Regions from separate parts of the Shewanella sp. SP2S2-4 genome, predicted to be linked through region 3. Evidence: predicted binding sites of a transcription regulator. Region 3 holds the regulator's gene; each other region holds the start of a gene.

Region 1 (3,691 bases), on a different contig from region 3:
CGAATAATCCGAGCTGAAACACGCCTGCACCAAAAAAATCCCCTAACATGACACCGGCCTTTGCATAGGCATGACCTTCACGCCAAATGCGTTGCAGTAAGCTTTGGCCAAGGGTGACAAAATCACGCGTGTCATTGCTGGGGCGAACTAAACTGCCCGATAGCGATTTGCTGTACTGGGGAGTCATATCGCTAAAAGGGCTAGTACGCACAAATACTGACATCGCTTTAGCATATTGGCGCTCGGAACGCAGTTTTTCACAGGCCCTAAAAGTGTATTCATTGATTGCCTGTTGCATCGCTTCTAAATTATCAATACGGCTGCCAAAGGATCGGGAGCTGATAATTTGTTGCTTAGTGGCGGCGACCTCTTGTATGTCATCCCAGGCAATGCCGTTAAGTTCGCGTACCGTGCGCTCAACGGTGACAGAAAAGGTGTCGCGGATAAGCTTTGGATGCGCATCCGCCAATTGCAACGCGGTATTTATACCCATGATGTTCAAGCGTTTTGTAAGCCTACGGCCTATTCCCCAGACTTCGTCGACAGGGATAAGCGCCATCAGCCGTCGTTGGCGTTCACGGTCGCGCAAGTCAACCACGCCCTGCGTCGCTGGATAACGTTTCGCGGCATGGTTTGCCAGTTTAGCCAGGGTTTTTGTCGGTCCAATGCCGACGCAAACGCTGATCCCAATCCACTGCGGTATTCGGTGATAAATATCAAGTGCAAGCTGATGAATATCAATGCATTTATCGAAACGAGAAAGATCTAAAAACGCTTCATCAATACTATACACTTCTACTTTCGGTACCATTTGCTCTAAGGTGGTCATGACTCTATTTGATATGTCGGCATAGAGTGCATAGTTGGAGGAGAATACCGCAACGTGATGCTGGCGGAGTTGGTTTGCGATTTGATATACAGGCACCGCCATCTTGATGCCAAGTTGTTTTGCCTCTGCCGAGCGGGCGACGACGCAGCCATCGTTATTGGATAACACCACAATCGGCCTGCCAGCTAAATCTGGCCTAAACATCCGCTCACAGGATGCATAAAAATTATTGCAATCGACGAGTGCGAATAGTGAGGGCGTCATTTGAGCTTTTTCACCACGTTGGTCACCACCCCAAAGATGTTTAACTCAGACTCATCATTGATGGCAATCGGGGAGAATAAGGCATTACGTGGCAGCAATTGCACCACAGGGCGCAGCTGTAATTGCTTTACAGTAAACTCGCCGTTGACTGCTGCGACAACGGTATCCCCGTGGGCCGGCTGTAATGAGCGATCCACCACTAAAATATCACCGGAGAAAATCCCCGCTTCGATCATCGAATCCCCTTGGACTTTGACAAAAAACGTGGCGGCGGGGTGCTTGATGCATAACTCATTGAGATCTAATGTTTGTTCTACATAGTCTTGGGCAGGTGACGGAAATCCTGCGGCAATCAAGGAGCTAAATAGCGAGAGCCGATATTGGGTATGTTTGGCGAAGCTGCCTAGGATCATCATAATAAATCACAGTATGCTGTACGTATGAACAGTATAGTCTAACAATGAAACTTATCGAAATAATTTATGTGGGGACAGTTGTGTTATCGACCCTAGCGCAAAGACGAACTTGTTTTATGCTGTGTGATGATTGTATGCGCTGTCGAGCGATGAGTGTCCAGGTGCTGGGCAATTGATGATGGCTGCTCTAAAGCACCCTTGGCGGCGTCAATACCGCCAAGGGTGAGTGTTTCGTCAATTTAATTTAGTTAACGCATTTTAGTTAGCCCGCTTTAGTTAACGCAATTTAGTTAATCCAACCGAGCCATAGCCACCACAGATAATCCAGTGGGATAAGTGCAATTAGAGTGATTGCCGCCAGCGGTAAGGTGATGTTAAGTAGTTTGCTTAAGGGCTCTTGGGATAATTGTATCGCCAAAATCAACGGGGCAACCTGATAAGGAAAAATCACGGTTGAGAAACCGATCACCTGCGTCATTAATACCGCAGGGGTGGAGAAGCCAGTTGCATTGGCAAAATCTGCCGCCATGGGGGACAACACTGTCGGCACACCTGGAACCGTTGCCACTAATCCCGTCAGCGTCCCCATCAGCGATAACGACATGAAATTCAGGAACGATGCCCCTTGCTGCAATGGTAGCCATTCACTGAACAGTTGACCTAGCGCAGTGCCAAGTCCAGATTGATTGACCAATGCTCCCAGACCTAAGGCCGCCGCGACAAAAATGACGGTCGCAAAATCCACCGAACTATTAAAACTCTTAGGCTCAAGCACTCCCCATTTGGGGAGCAATAACAAGATAGCGGTGGTCAGTCCAACCCACGCCGGATTGATCCCATGCAGTGAATCTGTCGCCCAAAACAGTAAAGTTATCGCAAGTAATACTGTGACTTTCTTTTGCATACCAAGATTATAAGCTTCTGTTTCAATGACGCTTTCAGGCCGATTTTCATCTATTTTTGCAGGAAATAGGAAGACGACTAGCGCCACAATCAATATCGATTTGAGCAAACCAAGGATTGGAAAATGCAGTAAGAGATACTCGGTATAACCAAAATGGATATTGAATAGATTCTCGCTGGAACCCGCCAATATCATATTGGGAATATTCGCGGGCAACACGGCAAAACTGGGCATGTTACACGCCAGTGCCAAGGCGGTCGCAATGCCTATCCGCCCATGACTACCACGAGCAAAACCGACTTGCTCAGCTAACGCCATACCAATTGGCACCATGACCACCGCACGGCCAACGGATGAGGGCATCACAAAGCCAAGCAGCACGGCACTAAAGACCAAACCCGCAATCAAGCGTGGATAACTTGAGGTCAGTATGGGGGCAATCAAACTGGCCATTCTGCGACTTAAACCAGACTGAGTGATGGCACTGCCAATCACAAACCCTGAAATGATTAACCACACCGCAGTCGAGCCGAATCCTGAAAAAAGTACACTCGGCTCAATGAGTTTGAAAATAGTCGCAAGGGCAAAAAATATTAATCCCGCCATAAAGGGCGGGAAAAAACCTGTACTCCAAAACATTAAGGTCACTAATACTAGGCCACCGCTATAGGAAAACACCGCGGGATGCTGACTCAGCGGAAAAAGTGCAAGTAAAGTAGCGATCAACAGTGCACTGAAAAACGCTAGCGGTTTAACGTCAATAAAACGTTTCATGTTTACCGACCTATTGGGTTGAATACGTAAAAGATGCCAACTAAGATAGCTGACTTAGTTTGGCGTTTTAAGAGGGTAATATGTCAAAACCTGTTCCTAAAGCGACATTATTAACGCCCAGTGACGTGGCGTTTATCACAGATGCCAATCGACCTGTGCTAACCCATACTCGCAATATGGCGGCGGAAGCGGGCATCGAGCCTCATTCTCATCCGCGGGGGCAGCTACTTTGGGCCGCGAAAGGCTTGTTACGTGTCCGCAGCGACAATGCCGTCTGGGTGGTACCTTCAACCCATGCGGTGTGGATCCCCTGCAATTTGCCCCATCAAGTGAACAGCGAAACCCACGCCCACACTCGCAATATCTATATTGATCCTAGCTATGATGTTAGGCCACAGGATACAAAAGTGGTGATGGTGACGATGACAGCGCTGATGCGCGAACTGGTGCTCAAACTCTGTGAGAGTTCACACCTTTTAGGCAGTGGACAACTGCATCGGCTGG
Region 2 (3,691 bases), on a different contig from region 3:
CAAAATGGCAAAGTAAAGGGTAATTGATGACGATATGAATTTTACGCGATTAAGGGCAGTGTCGAGTGAATTTAACTCGATATCAAACGAAATTGTACCAAGCCTATTGAGTGATATTTAAAGGAGCTTTTGCAGTCTTAAGGTTACATCGCAATCGATGAGTTGAGGCGATTAATAATCGTCGTCGAGATCATTGGGATCTGAATCTAACGCATAAGTGATTTGATCGTAGCTAAAGCCTTGGCCCATTAAAAACCGCACTCGTTTGGCCTTTTCCTTCGCGATGAGATCCCGGGCTGTAGAGCCCTTCACTTCTGTTACGCGGGGAATTCCATATTTTTTAGTGGCTTTATCTTTTGCTAGCTCAAACCAGTCACAATCACTATTGGTTATCGCCGCTTCAATGCAATCTTTAGACAGGCCTTTTTGCGCTATCGCTTGGCGAATGCGGATGGCACCGTGACCTCGACTAATGTGGCTACGGACCAACAGTTCAGCATAGCGATTATCATTGATAAAACCGGAGGATTCACATGCATCGAGCACAGGTTCGATATCATTCAGTTCGAAACCTTTTTCGAGCAATTTATCGCGGATTTGTAGGCGGGAATAATCGCGGCGCGCTAACAGCGCGACCGCGATTTGACGGGCTGACTGACTCAGAATACTTCGCCTGTTTCTAAATCAACATTATCTTCCGTGCTAGCATCATCTTTAGCAGCCAGTGCACTAGGATTGCTCAAAAGCAATTCACGTAATGTCTTGTCAATTTCAGCAGCAATGGCTGGGTTTTCAGTCAAATATTTACCCGCATTAGCACGGCCTTGACCGATTTTATCGCCTTTATAGCTGTACCAAGCACCCGCTTTTTCAATCAACTTATGGGCTACGCCTAAGTCAACTAACTCACCGGTACGGTTAATACCTTGGCCATAAAGGATTTGGAATTCGGCTTGCTTGAACGGTGCTGCAACCTTGTTCTTCACCACTTTAACACGAGTTTCGTTACCGACAACTTCATCGCCGTCTTTAATGGCACCAGTACGACGAATGTCTAAACGAACAGAAGCATAGAACTTCAGCGCGTTACCACCGGTTGTCGTTTCTGGGTTACCGAACATCACACCAATCTTCATCCGGATTTGGTTGATGAAGATAAGTAAGGTGTTAGATTGCTTTAAGTTACCAGCAAGTTTACGCATAGCTTGGCTCATCATACGTGCCGCTAGGCCCATGTGAGAATCACCAATTTCACCTTCGATTTCAGCTTTAGGCGTTAATGCCGCCACTGAGTCAACGACGATAACGTCAACAGCGCCTGAGCGAGTTAATGCATCACAAATCTCCAGCGCTTGCTCGCCGGTATCTGGTTGTGAACACAGAAGGTTATCAATATCTACGCCCAATTTTTTAGCATAGATAGGGTCGAGTGCATGCTCTGCATCGATAAAGGCACAGGTTTTACCTTCACGTTGCGCTGCGGCAATCACTTCTAAAGTCAGTGTCGTTTTACCTGATGATTCAGGACCATAGATCTCAACGATACGACCCATTGGCAAACCGCCAGCACCTAAAGCAACGTCCAGAGACAGAGAACCGGTAGAAATGGTCTCAACATCCATAGAGCGATCTTCGCCCAGCTTCATGATGGAGCCTTTACCAAATTGTTTCTCAATTTGGATCAATACCGCAGCAAGTGCTTTCTCTTTATTTGGATCGACCTTCATTCCAGTTCCCTCATCAAGACAAGCCTTAAGCTGTCAAAAATAATATTCAATTTACAAACGGGTAATTCAAAAAGCCGCGCTTTTTGTCTTAATTCTGCTGACTAGTATACTGTACAATCATACAGTATCAAGACCTATGGCTGAATTATTTTTAGCTAATGGGATTTTTTAATATGGCTAAGGTTTTAGCGAATATCAAATTCGATATTGCATCCCTTTGACGAATATCCGTCATCAAGGGCTCAATTTTCGGTAAATTATTGCTAAGATTGGCGCAGCAAATTTTGCGTGGTCTTTTTAGCTGAAAATTGTACAGCAGTCTTCCGCTTCCATAGCGCTTAATCACCCTTAACCACACAAACTGTATCGCCTTTAGGCAGTCACAACGGACGATAACGATTTAATGAATGTAATTGATACCGATGATTTAGAAAAACATACTCCTATGATGCGTCAGTACTTGACGATGAAAGCAGAACATCACGATATGTTGCTGTTTTATCGCATGGGTGACTTCTACGAGTTGTTTTATGACGATGCTAAACGTGCTTCTGAGCTGTTAGGCATTTCACTCACTGCGCGCGGTAAAAGTGGTGGCGATCCTATTCCGATGGCGGGACTTCCTTACCATGCTGTGGAAGGCTATCTTGCAAAATTAGTTCAAATTGGTCAATCAGTTGCGATTTGCGAACAGATTGGCGATCCCGCGACATCTAAAGGACCGGTAGAACGTAAAGTGGTGCGAATTGTCACGCCAGGCACCTTAACCGACGAAGCGTTGCTGCAGGAACGCCAAGACAATCTGTTAGCCGCGGTTTATCAAGGTAAAGTCGGTTTTGGTTATGCCACATTAGATATTTCATCCGGACGTTTTGTGATTGCAGAGCTCGACACCCGAGAGTCATTAGAAGCGGAATTGCAACGCACTAATCCCGTTGAAATTCTCTACAGTGAAGATTTTGGTGAACTAGGTCTACTTAACGGTTTTAAAGGCAAACGCCGTCGCCCCGAGTGGGAATTTGATTACGATACGAGTATCAAGTTACTACTGGCCCAGTTTGGCACGAAAGACTTGCATGGTTTTGGCATCGCAGATGCACGTTTATCACTGCAGGCTGCGGGTTGCTTGATGCAATATGTCAAAGACACACAGCGCACGGCACTGCCCCATATCAATGCCATTATCCGCTTCAATCAAACCGATAGCATAGTACTCGATGCGGCAACTCGCCGAAATTTAGAATTAACTCAAAACCTTGCCGGTGGCCGCGATAATACCTTAGCCGCAGTATTGGATAACACGGCAACGCCTATGGGCAGCCGTATGTTACAACGCTGGATCCATCAGCCTCTGCGAGATCCTAAGCAAATCAAGGCGCGCCAACAGGCGGTGACTGAACTCCTCGATACCGCAGCCCACGAAGGTTTGCATGAGCAGTTAAAGGCACTTGGCGATATCGAACGTATCATGGCAAGGTTAGCCCTGCGCACTGCCCGTCCAAGGGACTTTGCACGTTTACGTCAAGCGCTGGGCTTATTGCCTGAATTACAACAGAGTTTAAGTACACTGAGCGCGCCGCACACGACTCAATTGCGTCAACACTTAGGCGAGTTCCCCGCTGAGCAAGCCCTACTTGAGCGCGCGATAGTCGATAATCCACCTATACTTATCCGCGATGGCGGGGTGATCCGTGAAGGCTACAACAGCGAACTAGATGAATGGCGCAGTCTGAGCGAAGGAGCGAGTGATTACTTAGTACAACTTGAAGCCAGAGAAAAAGAACGTACTGGCATCAATACACTTAAAGTCGGCTATAACCGCGTACACGGCTATTACATCGAAGTAAGCCGCCTGCAATCCTCACAAGTACCGCTCAATTATCAACGCCGTCAAACCCTTAAGAATATGGAGCGTTATATCACGCCCGAACTTAAGGAGTACGAAGAAAAAGTGCTCTCGAGCC
Region 3 (3,691 bases):
GTATGCCAGTTCCCGTCAACTGATGGCAGGCCGCACAAGTGGTGGTGTAGACAGTTTCACCTTCGGCCATCAGTGCCTCATGGGTGAGAGTGGGGAGGCTCGCCGGATCGACTATGGTTGCGGAGTCGACAACGGCTGCGGGCTCAGTTGTAGGTGCGGGTGTTGGGGTCGTGTTGACTGGTGCGGTAGCAGGTGCCTGTGTGCCAGTACTGCCGTTCATATGCTCATTAACATCTTTGGCCTGCACAGCATCGCCAGTATTATTACCCCACGCATTACGCTCATAGGTAATCACAGCGGCCATTTCTTGTGCCGTCAATTGCTTACCAAAGGCTTGCATGGCGGTACCCGCTTTACCGTTAATCACGATTTCAAGGTGGCCGCTGAGCGGTCCCGTTGCTATCGGACTGCCTTTGAGGTGTGGGAATACGCCTTGTAACCCCTCGCCATTAGGCTGGTGGCAGGCTGCGCAGTGACCGAGGTACACTTGCTCACCTTGGGTCATAAGCTCTTCTTTACTGAGGGTCTGTGCTAATGCGGCTTGAGCTGCGGTGGCCGCAGCACCTGCGGCTTGTTTTTGCTCCGCTACCCAAGCTTCAAACTCGGCTTCGGGTAGGGCTTGCACTACAATGGGCATAAAACCATGGTCTTTACCGCAAAGCTCGGCGCATTGACCACGGTAAATGCCGGGTTTGTCTATGCGAGTCCAGGCCTCATTGATAAACCCAGGATTAGCATCTTTCTTCACGGCAAAAGCAGGTACCCACCATGAATGAATGACGTCTTCTGAGGTCATTAAAAAGCGGATTTTGCGATTTATCGGTAGCACGAGCGGCTTATCGACCTCCAAAAGGTAATTTTCCCCTTTGGTTTCGGTACCGTCGATTTGTGCTCTAGGGGTTGCGAGTATGCTGTAAAAATCAATGTCCTGATCGAAATAGCTGTAGTGCCATTTCCATTGGGAACCTGTGACTTTAACTGTGAGATCGGCATTGCTGGGATCTTCCATCGCAATTAAGGTTTTTGTCGCTGGAATCGCCATTAAGATCAAAATGATAAATGGCAGAATCGTCCAAGCGATTTCAACTTTAGTGCTTTCGTGAAAGTGCGACGCGACAGCGCCTTTGGATTTTCTGTGATTGATCATGGCGTAAATCATCACGCCAAAGACCACAAGGCCAATGGCGCAGCAGATATACAAGATGGTCATGTGCAAGTGATAAACCTTGCCACTGATCTCGGTTACGCCAGGGGTCATGTTGAACCGCATGTCCGCGGCGGCCAACGGTGGTGCGAATAACACCACGAGTAAACAATACAACAATTGCTTCACAAGACTTCTCCTCTGCCAATTGCGAATAGCAACTACAAAGAAGAGCAACACAGTAAGTCTCAACTCTATGCAAACTCTTCAGTTCCCAAAAAAGCGTTTTTGACTTCAACGTGCGTTGGCGGCTGTTACTTTTAATTAAGTATTGTTACTGCTGGTATTAGCCACGCTGGCACATACGACTGAAATAAATCTGTTCTCTATTTTTAGTGGCATTTTGAACTCGATTACGGCTCGATTTATTTGCCACGGGCGGCGATATATCATCGCCGACTAAATCAACCATACTTGCTGTTTAAATATTGATCAAGATCACTTATTTATCTAATTGTCTGAAAAATTGCCAAAAAAAAGCCTCACATTCATAGGCGAGGCGGCTTTCAAGGTAAAAAAATAAATGAATATTTAATGTACAGCGCTAAAAAAAGATTGTTGGCCGAAGAGATTGCCTTGCTCAATGCGTACGTCGCCATGTAAGTGACTGTTTACGTCTTCAAGCACTATGCCCATGGCGCGAGCACTTTTAGCCACGATTTGCAGGCGACGATTATCGCGTGCATCCAGTGATTGGGTCCAAGTAATAACTGCACTGGACGTACCACTTGTTAAGGCTTTTTCCATCGCCCACAGGGTTTCGACTTCATCTTTAGCGTGCACCAGCAAGACTCTGTCCATACGCACGCCTGCATTGGCGAGCATTTGTTTGTAGCCAATACTCGGCGGGTTGATGAGCACTAACCAACGGCCCTGTTGGCTTAACTGGGCGAGTTGCGCGCTTAGATGGATTAATTCTTGGCGACCTTGAGTCTTCGTTGGCATGCAGGCGATAGGTGCATGGTGCCAGTCATAGTCGGCATCACGGACTTCATCGAGCCACAAGCCTGGGTGGCGGGGTGCATTGCCAAGTAGTTTGTTCATAGCCAATCTCCATTACGGATCACACCGACGGCGAGTCCTTCAATTGTTAAACTTTGATAGCCTAAATCCACTTTAATCGGGGAATAGTCTTCATTTTCGGCGTGTAGATAGACTACATTACCTTTTTTTTCGAAACGTTTAACAGTGACATCGTCGTCGACTCTCGCGACAACCACTTGACCATTTCTAGCTTGTTGTACTTTATGAACTGCCAGCAAATCTCCTTCGAGAATGCCGATATTCTTCATGCTGTCGCCTTTAACCCGCAGTAAGAAATCGGCGGCGGGATGGAACATGCTCGGGTCGACTTGGTAGTACTGTTCGACATGTTCTTGGGCAAGAATAGGTTCGCCAGCAGCCACTTGACCGATAAGTGGTAAACCTGTTTCAGTTAAATCTTCGACTTCCGCAGGTAGGCGAATGCCCCGCGAAGTGCCCGGCATGATCTCAATGCAGCCCTTTTTCGCCAACGCTTTAAGATGCTCTTCAGCCGCATTGGCGCTCTTAAAACCTAAACGGGTCGCGATTTCTGCCCGTGTGGGTGGCATGCCAGTATCGGCAATATTTCGTTTAATTAGCTCTAAAATTTCAGCTTGGCGTGGCGTCAAAGGTCTCATGGTGTTTCCTGTTTTTCTATACAGTTACTGTTAGTATATACAGTATTATTTGCAGCGCAAGTATTAACCACTTTTTAGCTATGTTGGAGAGAATTAGCGAATATTACCCATAGTCTGGTATTCTACCGGGCTAGTAAACGTACTTAATTGCATAAGAATAATGCCTAAACACGACTCTCTTTGGTTGAAATCATTACGCTGGATCCAAAAACACTTAGTGCACACTATTGTTGTGCCTCAGGATCCCTTTGCCGATCTGAATCTGGATGCCTCCAGACCCCTTGCTTATGTGATGAAAACGGAATCGCTGAGTGACATCGCTGCCCTGAGTGAAATAACGGCTAAGTTAGGACTACCGAGCCCCTATGAGCCTTTAGTGGCAAATGGTGTGATTGCGCCTCGGGTTGTCTGCCTTCAAGGGCGTAAGCCGCTGTTTGGTGAGCGTGCCGGTAACGAGCCTTTCCTCGAATGCTTTATGCGTTTGTTGGCCGTGCATAAGGAACGCCCTGAATTAGACATTCAACTAGTGCCCGTGAGCCTGTATTGGGGCCGCACGCCAGGGAAAGAAGACGACACTATGAAGGCGGCTGTGTTTGAGCGGGAAAACCCGACTTGGCTGCGCAAATGCTTGATGATTTTATTCTTAGGTCGACATAACTTCGTACAGTTTTCAAATGCGGTATCTCTGCGATACATGGCCGACGAACACGGCACTGACATGGGGATTGCCCATAAATTAGCGCGGGTCGCGCGGGTGCATTTCCGCCGTCAACGTAAGGTGATGACAGGGCCTGTGCTGCCAAATCGCCAAGCACTGTTTCATTCG
Region 4 (3,691 bases), on a different contig from region 3:
TCTTTCAACATGGCTTGAGCATGGTCAATGTGCTCTTGCTCTAACTCGCCGCAAGGTTCGCCATCCAGATTAACGCGTTGTGCGCCCGCTTTAACGCACTTTAAATAGCGCCAGCTGCTGGTGTAACGTCTTAAGGCAACTCTGAGCTGAGTTTTACTGACTTTAGAATCATCAGCCAACCTTTCAGCCAAATCTTGAAACAATCCGATTTTTAATGGCTTAGTTTCACCTTCAGCAATAAAGCACAAAGGAAATGTTTCATACAAATACGCCAAAATTGCATTGGTGTCGGTCAACTTTTCTGTTGATTCCATCATTACTTCCACAGTCAAAAAGGGACATCGATTCGAGGTGATATATATCAACTTCTTACGTGTCGTTTATCTTCGTTAAACTCAATATTGAGTCAACGTACAAATTAGCATCCTAGCCGCGTTTACTAAAGTTAAAAAAAATATACCTTAACAAATTTTTACAGCTCAAAACACTAAGCTTATTCATTGCATGCCAATCAAACCAGCTTAATGCGTGCAGGCGCATATTATAAGGCGCACGCCACCGATTGCGACTATGAATTATGCGTTATTGTACGCAAATTAATCAAATAGGCAGTTTTCAAAACTTTTAACCAGTAATTCCAGCCCCTTTTGGTCTTCTTCATCGAAACGATCGAAGATTGGGCTGTCAATATCGAGCACAGCAATCACGTTACCTTGGACACGAACTGGCACAACGATTTCAGAATTACTGGCAGAATCACAGGCAATATGGCCATCAAATTGATGAACATCGGCCACTCGCTGGGTTTGATTGGTGAATGCCGCCGTACCACACACGCCTTTTCCTAACGGAATACGTGTACAAGCCACTTTACCTTGAAATGGGCCTAGTACGAGTTGTTCGCCACGCATAACGTAGAATCCCACCCAGTTCAGCTCAGTCAAATTATCATTGAGTAAGGCTGAAAAATTCGCCATTGCCGCAACAAGGTCGTCTTCCCCTTCCAATAAGGCCAAGGCTTGACGGTTAAGTGACTCATAAAATTTCGATTTCATTACATTTCCTAACAATTTTATTCTGCTGCTTCGGTCTTTTTAGCCGCTTTTTTCGCAGCAGGTGGATTCGTTGGCGTACTATTAACCTGAACGACACCTTTAAGCAAGTTCGTCAGCTCATCTTTATTGTTAGCAAAATAGAATGCGAGCTTTTCGCCCACGCTTTCATCTATACCTAAATCAGCTTTTTGAATGAAGGGGATAAGGTTATCGGCGATATCGAGCATCTTATCGTAGGCATCAGCCTCCTTCTTAGATGTGAATGTCATCTTTTCAACCCCTTCTCTGACCACGACAAACTGTGTTATTACTGCCATGACTGCCCTCGCACTGTTTTTATATACAGTAACTAGAGTGACATAGATTGAACTTGTGATGCAAGTGTTCTGATTAATCTGATATTATTAGCGTACTTTCGTTGCCAAGATTATAAAGCGCTAGACTGTGCAGAACGGCTGATTAGCACTACACTTTGCACCGTTCTCGCTGTTATTACTCCTATTTAGGCTAATATATATTTTTATATGCATGAAAACGCAGCAGAAAATTCAGTAATCCTTTGCCGTTCCTGCGATTTAGCAGTCCGCAAACGTGCCTTGCCAAGCGGTGTCAGAGCCCTTTGCCCCCGTTGCAGTACTGCACTTTATGACACTCCTTACTGCTCTGTAAATGGCATGCTCGCCCTATGTATCTCGGCATTAGTGTTTTATTTTCCTGCCAATTTTTTACCCGTACTCGAAATTCACTTTTTCGGCAGTATTCGCACCACCACAGTTTTTCAGGGCGCGTTTGTAGTATTTGACCAAGGTTATTGGGTCGTTGGTTTAGCCGTGCTTGCCGCCGCTGTGATTGGCCCAGGCTTATTACTGTTATCGATACTGACGCAGATTTTGATTGTGAAATGGGGACTGAGTCGTCTTTTTTGGCGTAACTCATTAAAGCAATTATTGAAGTTTCATGGCGTATTGTCGCAGCTCACTATGCTAGAAATTTATGTGATCAGTTTTTTGGTTTCATCATTCCAGCTATCTGATTTTTCGGATATTTATTTTGGCATGGGCACATTTTGCTTCACTATGTTGTTTCTCGTGACTTTGTTTCTACAACGAGAGTACGACTTAGAGCACATGTGGACTTTATTGGAAGGTCATCGCTGATATGAAGCAACAAGGTAAAGATATCGGCCTGTGTCTGTGTAAGGTCTGCCGCCAGCTCAATAGTAGTGACCTCAGCCACTGTCAGCGCTGTGAAGCTGAGTTGCAGGTCAGGGACTATTCCAGCCTGCAAAAAAGTTGGGCTTTGTTGATTACCGCTGCCATTTTGCTGGTGCCTGCCAACATTTACCCTATCACTATGCTGACCAACCAAGGGCAAGTGCGGCACGACACCATTTTTTCGGGCATTTTGCATCTAGTGCATTCAGATATGTTGCCCATTGCCGTGATAGTTTTTACTGCCAGTATTTTAGTGCCATGGATTAAAATCATCGGCTTATCCATTTATCTGTGTGCAATAAGCTTTGATATTCCGATTTCAAAAAAGAAATTGATGGTGGGTTTTCACATCATCGAATGGATTGGTCGTTGGTCAATGCTCGATTTATTTGTCATCTCAATCACAGTGGCATTAGTGAATATGGGACAACTACTCGACGCTAAACCCGCGCCTGCAGCGACCGCATTTGCCTTGGTTATTCTGTTAACTCAGTTAGCCGCAAAAGTGTTAGACACTCGTTTACTCTGGGATCGATTGGAACCTCAAGATGACACAAATTGAATCGCCGAAAGTTGTAAAGAAAAAACTCTTTTCGCCCATTTGGCTGCTGCCTATTGTCGCGTTGGCATTGGGTGCGTGGCTGGGCATTAAGAGTATTAAAGAATCGGGCGTTGAAATTCAAATTCACTTTCCGAGTGCAACTGGGATTGACGTAGGTAAAACCTTAGTCAAATACCAAGGCTTGACTGTCGGTAAAGTCAAAGACATAGGAATAGATGAAGATCTCAAGGGCGTAAACGTTAAAGTCATGATGGACTACCGCGCTAAGCCTTTCTTAAATAAGGAGACCCTCTTCTGGCTTGTCACCCCTAAGGCCAGTATTACAGGTGTTGAAGGTTTAGATGCGTTGTTCTCAGGTAACTACATCGCGATTCAACCGGGCAAAGGTAATGCGTCAACCTTCTTCGAGGCTGAACGCCAACCGCCGCCGATGCAAATCGGCTCAGAAGGTGTAATGGTCGAACTGACCTCAGACAAACTCGGTTCGTTGGATGTTGGCTCGCCAATATTTTTCCGCCAAATCCCCGTGGGCAGTGTGGTCAGCTATCGTTTAGATGGCAATCAAAGAGTCATCATCAGCGCCTTCATTCAAGAGCAATACGCGCGATTAGTGAAGAAAAACTCTCACTTTTGGAATGTCTCCGGCGTAAAAATTGATGCATCACTGACTGGAGTTAAAGTCAGCTCTGAGAGTTTGGCATCCATTCTGGCTGGCGGCGTGAGTTTTAGCTCTGATGATAAAGCGGATATTGCCAAAAACGGTGACATTTTTTCGCTTTATGATTCAGAAACCACAGCCCTTGGCGGCATAGAAATAAACCTGACCATGGCTGATGCTAACGGTGTAGACAAAGGCACTC

The links. The regulator LexA, encoded in region 3, represses DNA repair genes until DNA is damaged. The targets are predictions, from matches to a motif close to TACTGTATNNNNATACAGTA.
Region 1: the regulator LexA is predicted to act here: its motif matches at 1,524-1,543, upstream of umuD (translesion error-prone DNA polymerase V autoproteolytic subunit).
Region 2: the regulator LexA is predicted to act here: its motif matches at 1,835-1,854, upstream of recA (recombinase RecA).
Region 4: the regulator LexA is predicted to act here: its motif matches at 1,384-1,403, upstream of Q4Q54_RS14705 (YebG family protein).

What each region holds. Positions count from the first base shown of each region.
Region 1 is NZ_JAUOER010000003.1:195,568-199,258, reverse strand. It holds gene umuC (translesion error-prone DNA polymerase V subunit UmuC) at 1-1,093, opposite strand, end outside; gene umuD (translesion error-prone DNA polymerase V autoproteolytic subunit) at 1,090-1,509, opposite strand; gene Q4Q54_RS04515 (SLC13 family permease) at 1,796-3,187, opposite strand; gene Q4Q54_RS04510 (helix-turn-helix transcriptional regulator) at 3,268-3,691, shown strand, end outside.
Region 2 is NZ_JAUOER010000029.1:5,647-9,337, forward strand. It holds gene Q4Q54_RS18760 (regulatory protein RecX) at 172-642, opposite strand; gene recA (recombinase RecA) at 660-1,727, opposite strand; gene mutS (DNA mismatch repair protein MutS) at 2,131-3,691, shown strand, end outside.
Region 3 is NZ_JAUOER010000007.1:61,316-65,006, forward strand. It holds gene coxB (cytochrome c oxidase subunit II) at 1-1,333, opposite strand, end outside; gene Q4Q54_RS07715 (cell division inhibitor SulA) at 1,736-2,248, opposite strand; gene lexA (transcriptional repressor LexA) at 2,245-2,865, opposite strand; gene plsB (glycerol-3-phosphate 1-O-acyltransferase PlsB) at 3,026-3,691, shown strand, end outside.
Region 4 is NZ_JAUOER010000018.1:53,544-57,234, forward strand. It holds gene proQ (RNA chaperone ProQ) at 1-314, opposite strand, end outside; gene Q4Q54_RS14700 (GAF domain-containing protein) at 597-1,055, opposite strand; gene Q4Q54_RS14705 (YebG family protein) at 1,073-1,372, opposite strand; gene Q4Q54_RS14710 (paraquat-inducible protein A) at 1,580-2,212, shown strand; gene Q4Q54_RS14715 (paraquat-inducible protein A) at 2,214-2,831, shown strand; gene Q4Q54_RS14720 (MlaD family protein) at 2,818-3,691, shown strand, end outside.